DNA from 3 places in the Sphingobium sp. EM0848 genome. Region 2 is predicted to be linked to each of the others. Evidence: riboswitches for the same ligand, from Rfam matches in the RefSeq annotation. Region 2 holds a riboswitch; each other region holds the start of a gene.
The links. A riboswitch is a leader RNA that binds a small molecule or an ion and turns the genes downstream of it on or off. The one in region 2 is predicted to bind cobalamin.
Positions count from the first base shown of each region.

Region 1: linked by a shared signal. The riboswitch ahead of HUK73_RS11245 (TonB-dependent receptor) and the one ahead of HUK73_RS25680 (DUF1636 domain-containing protein) in region 2 are both predicted to bind cobalamin.
Region 3: linked by a shared signal. The riboswitch ahead of HUK73_RS15650 (TonB-dependent siderophore receptor) and the one ahead of HUK73_RS25680 (DUF1636 domain-containing protein) in region 2 are both predicted to bind cobalamin.

Region 1 is NZ_JABXWB010000001.1:2,322,744-2,325,003, reverse strand. Features, by position in the region: gene HUK73_RS11255 (MFS transporter) at 1-82, opposite strand, end outside; gene HUK73_RS11250 (hypothetical protein) at 152-418, opposite strand; cobalamin riboswitch at 466-692, shown strand; gene HUK73_RS11245 (TonB-dependent receptor) at 931-2,260, shown strand, end outside.
Region 2 is NZ_JABXWB010000005.1:1,677,716-1,679,975, forward strand. Features, by position in the region: gene cobT (nicotinate-nucleotide--dimethylbenzimidazole phosphoribosyltransferase) at 1-670, opposite strand, end outside; gene HUK73_RS25680 (DUF1636 domain-containing protein) at 667-1,074, opposite strand; cobalamin riboswitch at 1,254-1,444, opposite strand; gene HUK73_RS25685 (acyl-CoA dehydrogenase family protein) at 1,976-2,260, shown strand, end outside.
Region 3 is NZ_JABXWB010000001.1:3,212,374-3,214,633, reverse strand. Features, by position in the region: gene dut (dUTP diphosphatase) at 1-234, opposite strand, end outside; cobalamin riboswitch at 403-642, shown strand; gene HUK73_RS15650 (TonB-dependent siderophore receptor) at 846-2,260, shown strand, end outside.

The DNA of each region.
Region 1 (2,260 bases), on a different contig from region 2:
CGGGTGTCGCGGGCGATCCCGGCATCAGCGGCCGCTCATGCGGCGCGAACCGATAGTCCGGCGATCCTTCCCCTATGCTCAAGCCGCCTCCTCAAGCCGCAGATATGCGCCTGCCGTTGGACGGATTGTTTCCACTTCTTGTCGGGGCTGTCTAGTCCCCGTCGCTTTCGGCCCGCTCCATCATTTCCATGAAGTCGCGCGCCGCGTCGCGGTCCGCCGGGTCCTCGAACGCCTCCTCCAGATCGGGCGCCGCGCCCAGCAGGACCATCAGCGACCAGAGTGCGAAGCGGCGTGCCCTGTCCGTTTCCAGCCCGAAATCGACGCGCATATGCTCCAGCCCGGCGGCCAGCGCATCAGGGGTGAGCGCATCCAGGTCGCGGACGCCGAAATAGCGGTGGAGTTGATCGTCGAAATGCATGGGTCGCCTCTATCCCATCTTCCCATCCCCGCAAAGCGTGCCTATGAGCCATTCCCGATCGCGCCGGTGTCCCGAGAGGGGCTTAATAGGGAATGGGGTGCAAATCCCCGGCTGTCCCTGCAACTGTAAGCGGTGAGCGAGAGGCATATCGATCCTTCCGGAGCGCGAGGGATCAGCCACTGGGCCGGACGCTAAACCCTGCGAGGCCTGGGAAGGCCATGTTTCAAGCGATGACCCGTGAGCCAGGAGACCTGCCTGCGTCTGGTCGCTCTTGCCCTGGTCCAGGGGATGGCCGCGGCACGGTGTCTTTCCGTCTGAGCGACGAACGAGCGGTGGAGGCCGCTTCGGTTCGCGTGGCGGTCGCTTGATGGCGTCCGGCTGCTTTCGCGCGCCGGTCGTCCCGGACGGCAGGTCTCCCCCGGCAGTCGCAGGCGCCGGAGGACATGATTGTGAAATATGGATTGATCGCCACCCTGATCGCTGCGGGCATCGCCCCGCCGGCGCTGGCCCAAATGCCCGCCGCCGAAGAGGCGCCGGCCACGAATATCGTCGTCTTCGGACGCGGCGAGGAAAAGATCGGCGTCGCCCATGCCGCGAGCGAGGGCAGCGTCGGCGGCGCCGACCTGCTGGTCCGCCCGCTGCTGCGCGTCGCCGAACTGCTGGAAGCGGTGCCCGGCATGGTCGCGGCCCAGCATTCGGGCAGCGGCAAGGCGAACCAATATTTCCTGCGCGGTTTCAACCTCGACCATGGATCGGACTTCACCACTTATATCGACGGCGTGCAGATGAATTTCCGCTCGCACGGTCATGGTCAGGGCTATCTCGACCTGAACGGCCTGATCCCCGAAATCGTCGCGCGGGAGGATTTTCGCAAAGGCCCCTATCGCGCCGATGGCGGCGATTTCGCGCTGGCTGGCGCAGCCTATATGACCACGATTGATGGCTTTACGCGCCCGTGGATCGCGGTGGAGGGCGGCTCCTACGGCTCGCGCCGACTGGCGGCGGGCGGCACGATCAAGGACGTGGGACCCGGCGACCTGACGCTGGTGGCGCAGGCCAAGCGCTATGACGGCCCCTGGGAAGAGGCGGAGCATCTGCGTCATTATAGCGGCTTCGCCAAATATCGCGTGCCGCTTGGCGGAGGCGAACTGGACGCGACCCTGCACGCCTATCGCGGCACCTGGCGCCCGACCGAGCAGATTCCAGAGCGGATCATCGGCTCCCCCGTCTGCCCCGATGTCTTCTGCTCGCCCGATCCCTCTGCGCGGGGCGAAACCACGCGGATCGTCGGCAATGTCGCCGTCACCCAGCCGGGCTGGCGCGCCAACGCCTATGTCCAGTTCTACGACTGGGCGATGTTCAGCAATCCCACCTATGCCGATCCGGACGGCCGCAGCGCGCAGATCCACCAATATGACCGCCGCTGGATCACCGGCCTTACCGCCTCGAAGAACTGGGATGTCGCCTCGACCCTCAACCTCAGCATCGGCACCGAGAACCGCTTCGACCATATCGGCAATGTCGGCGTCGACCGCAGCGCGGACCGGCAGTTCCTCTTCTCGCTCGGCCGCTATCATGTCGAGCAACTGTCCGCCGCCCTCTATGGCGAAGCGAACTGGCAGCCTTTACCCGGCCTGCGCCTGATCGGCGGGCTGCGCGGCGATTATTATCATTACAGCGTCCGCGCCGGGGATGCCGCCGCGCAGGCGCTGGGCGAGGGCAGCGGCCATGACGCCATCCTCTCGCCCAAGGCGTCGGTCGCCTACCGGGTCACGCCGCATCTGGAACTCTACGCCAATTGGGGGCGGGGCTTTCATTCCAATGATGTGCGCGGCGCGGTGA
Region 2 (2,260 bases):
GCAGCGTCTCGAACGCATCGCCACACGCCCCGCAGTGCAAGGCCAGTGCCAGCGTCACCGCCTCCGCCTTGCGCGCCAGTCCATGCGCATCGACGCCCGTGCCGTGCCCGACCCATTGATCCACCGAGTCGCCAAAAGCCTGGGCGCACAGCGCCGCCGCCGGCGTCGTATTGGCGATCCCCATCTCGCCGAGCATCAGCAGGTCGACGCCCCGCTCAACCACTGCTGCGCCTGCGTTAAGCGCCTCCAGACATTCCGCCTCGCTCATCGCCGGTTCGGTGCAAATATCCCCGGTCGGCCGCTCCAGATCGAGCGCCACCACCGACAATTCGGCGCCACATGCGCCAGCCAGCGCGTTGATCGCCGCACCGCCATTGCGGAAATTCGCGACCATCTGCGCCGTCACCTCAACCGGGAAAGCACTGACCCCCCGCGCCGCCACGCCGTGGTTGCCCGCGAAGATCGCCGCCCGAAGCCGATCCGCACGGGGCCGTTCCCTCCCCTGCCAACCGGCCATGAACAGCGCGATCTCCTCTAGCCGTCCCAGCGACCCAGCCGGCTTGGTCAGCACCGCCTGCCGGGCCGCCGCAGCCTCCGTCGCAGCCGCATCCGGCTCCGGCAAATGCGCCAATGCCGCGGCAAAGGCCGCCCTGTCGTCAAAGCGGATCATGAGCAGACAAAGCCTTCAGGCGGGGTACGGACGATGAAATGCCCCTTCACCCCCTGCGGCCAGTCGGCGTAGCGCACCACGCCCTCCTCACTGGATGCATGACGCACGGCATAGTCCAATATCGCCCGCGCCGCTTCCTCGCCGGGCGTGAAGTCGCCCAGCACATAGCCGACCTTGCCCGTCCCCCGGACATGCACGGTGCAATGCCGTTGACAGGCAAAAAGGCACGGCATGTCCTGTATCGCAACGGGCTCATAGGCAGGATTGCTCGCCCGGACGGCGCGCATGGCTTCGGCCAGCAGCGCGCCGCCGCGTCGCCCCTCACCATCTTCGCGACTGTCCGTCGACAGGCGGCAGGTCGAACAGACGACCACCGACGCGCCTTTTTCCACGGCGCGCAACATCAGCGCCGTCCCTTGAAATCAGTCATCTCCGCTCCTCCGACCGGACGGCAAACAGCCCGCCGAAAAGGCCGGAACGGGAAGGCGCATAGACAGGCGCTCCCCCGCACGGCCGAACCGGCAAGGCGATGGCTGTCGCTCAGCGAGGGCAAACCCCGTTCGGCCGGCGCACCCTGTCCGGTCGAAGAACGACTGCGTCAGGCAGGTCTCCTGGCTCGCGGGTCGATGCTTTCCAGCCGCCTTCTCGGGGCTTTGCCGCCCCAATGGCATAATGGCCGGATGGCTCGCCGCTTACAGTTGCAGGGGCAGCGCGGGCTTTCACCCGACTTCCCTTTTCATCCCCTCGCGGGGAACCTGTCGCAGCGCCGCTGATAGAGGCCCATGCCCCTCGCCGCAAGGGGCTGTCAGGCCATCCATCCCTCTTCCTCTGACCCCCGCCATCTGCTAATATCCGCTTAACGATATGGGGAGAGGAGCCATGACTTTATTGGCTCGTTGTATGGACTGGCTCTGTGAGCTTTTCGCCTGCACGGCGGAAAATGATCTGCGCGTCAATCGCTTGATCATGCATATTCCGTCGGACATGGATTGAAACGTCGGCCGAATCGGCGCGTTCCCCAGAAACAGTGACACCCCTGCGCGGATAAGGTGGCCATGTTGGCCAATGATCCCGAAAATATCCTTCTCGACCTCTGCCTGGTGACGGTGCCGGGCCTCATGCTCGGTTCCGCACCGCCCCATGGATTGAGTCGGCCGGTTCGCTCCCACTGATCGGCCCCTCGCGACCCGATATTACAAGGAAATGGATGTCTCGCCTTTCCAGATGAGCGACGTTGACAATCTGTCCTAACTCCCTTTCTGCTAACCGCCGCACGCGTAGCGTACATAAAAGAGAGGCCGCCCAATGCTCACAGAAACCCAGATCGCCATTCGCGACATGGTACGCGACTTCGCCCAAAGCGAAATCCGCCCTCGCAGCGGAGCCTTCGAGGCGGAGGGCGGCTATCCTGCGGATCTGTTCGAGCAGATCGCCGGGCTCGGGCTGATGGGCATGACGGCGCCGGAAGCGGTCGGCGGCGCGGGTGCCGATTATGTTTCCTACGCGCTCGCCCTGATGGAAATCGCGGCGGCCGATGGGGCGCTCTCCACCATCCTCTCGATCCAGAACAGCCTGATCGTCTCAGGCCTG
Region 3 (2,260 bases), on a different contig from region 2:
CTTCTTGTGGCCGAGGCCAGAGCGCGCGAGCAGAAAGGCGACCACATTCGGGTCGTTCATCAGGATCGCCACGCCCGTCGGAATCAGGACCGCATCGGCCTGCGGCTGCAATTCCAGCGGAGCGTCGAGGCACGCATACATGTCGATTCCCGCCGACATGTCCGTTTGAAAATCCGGGAGGCCCCATTCGTGAATGCGTTGGTCGAGAATTTTCAGTTCGAATTGGGCGCTCAAGACAGTTCCTCAGTGACATCGGAGTGGACGTTTCGTTCGCGCGCAGGCTAGCCCATCCTTTCCGATCCTGAAAGGGGAAGCTCCGCCACGGCCCCGACGGGCCTTCCCGTTTGGGAAATGGACAAAGCGTTGCGCTTCGCCTATGCGCTTGCCCCGGATCGGGCATGCCCGATCCCAGATCGCGCCGGTGTCCCGAAAGGGGCTTAATAGGGAATGCGGCAAGAGGAAATCCTCGGAACCGTGGCTGTCCCTGCAACTGTGAGCGGCGAGCGCGATGCACAGGCGGCCGGGACATGATGTCCTGCCGCCAGCCACTGGGCCAACGCAAAATCCTGCGAGGTCTGGGAAGGTCGTGCATCAAGCGATGACCCGCGAGCCAGGAGACCTGCCGGCGTCTGGTCGCTCTTGCTTTGGCCCAGGGGATGGCCGGGGCACGGTAACTCTCCGTCTGAGCGACGAACGAAGCGGCTGGGGCCGCGCGGCTTTGCGTCCGTGGGCGAGCGCCCGGTCATGGATGCAGGCCGACCGTCGCATGTCCGGCAGGGTTCACGCCTTGTCGGACGGATCGGTACGCCCCGCCCGGCCTGCTCAGGCGCCAAGGGGGTATTTTCATGAAAAACGCGATTGCCATCTCCTGTCTTGCTCTTGCCTGGAGCAGCGCTGCCTTTGCGCAGGCTTCGGACGCGGACCAGGAAAACATGGTCACGAACCAGATTATCGTCACCGGCACCCGCGCGGCGGGCGGCATATCGACCGCGACCTTCGGCACGTCCGTCACCGTGCTGGACACGACGGCCCTGCGCGACCGGCAGACGCAGATCGTGTCGGACGTCCTGCGCGACGTGCCCGGCATAGCCGTGACCCGCACCGGGCCGGTCGGCGGGTTGACGCAGGTGCGCATTCGCGGCGCGGAGAGCAATCACACGTTGATGGTCATTGATGGCATCGAAGCGTCCGACGCGACTTATGGCGAATATGATTTCGCGACGCTCTTTGCCGACGAAGGCGCCCGGATCGAGGTGCTGCGCGGCGAGCAGAGCGCGCTTTACGGTTCCGATGCGATCGGCGGCGTGATCAGCTACCTGACCGCCAGCGGTCGCGATCTGCCGGGCTTTTCGGGCCGGATCGAGGGCGGCTCCTTCGACACGTTGCAGGGCGCCGTCCGTGGCGCGGGCACCGTGGGCGACATGGATTATGCGCTGACCGGCTCCTATTCCGGCATTGGCGGCTATGTCGTGGCGCCGGGCGGATCGCGCGACATCGGTTCGAAGATCGGCACGGTCAGCGGCAAGATCGGCTATCAGGCCGGCTCCGTCGCGCTGCGGGCCGTGGCGCGCTACAATCACATCGACGCGGATACCAACAGCCAGGACTATGTCTTCACCGGCAATGCGATCGACGCGGGCGGCTCCTACCGGAATGACGCCTTCTATGGACTGGTCGGTGCGACCGTCGGGGCGGACGGGCCGTGGATCAACGATTTCAGCGCCCAGATGCAGGACAGCAAGCGCATCTTTCTGGACGATGACGGCGCCATCACCTACGGCACCCATGGCCAGCGCACCAAGGCAAGCTGGGTTTCGACCCTGAAGCTGGGTTCGACCGGGCCGCTGTCCCATGTGCTGACAGGCGCCATCGATTATGAGCGCGAACAGTTCCACAACCGCGGCGAGGTTTCCGCCGCCAATCCGCGCCGCCGGATCACGAACTGGGGTTTTGTCGGCCAGTATCAGCTGCAACTGGATGATCGCGGCGGCATCGGCATCGCTCTGCGCCATGACGACAACGACCGTTTCCGCAACGCCACGACCTGGCGCGCGCAGGCCAGCTATCACTTCGACACCGGCACGCGGCTGCACGCGGCGGGCGGCACCGGGATCAAGGCGCCGACCTTCGCCGAACTGTTCGGCTATTCGCCGACCAGCGGCTTCGTCGGCAACCCCAACCTCAAGGCGGAAAAATCGACCGGCTGGGAAGTCGGCGTCGAACAGGCCTTCCTCAACGGCAATGCGCGGATCGATGTGAC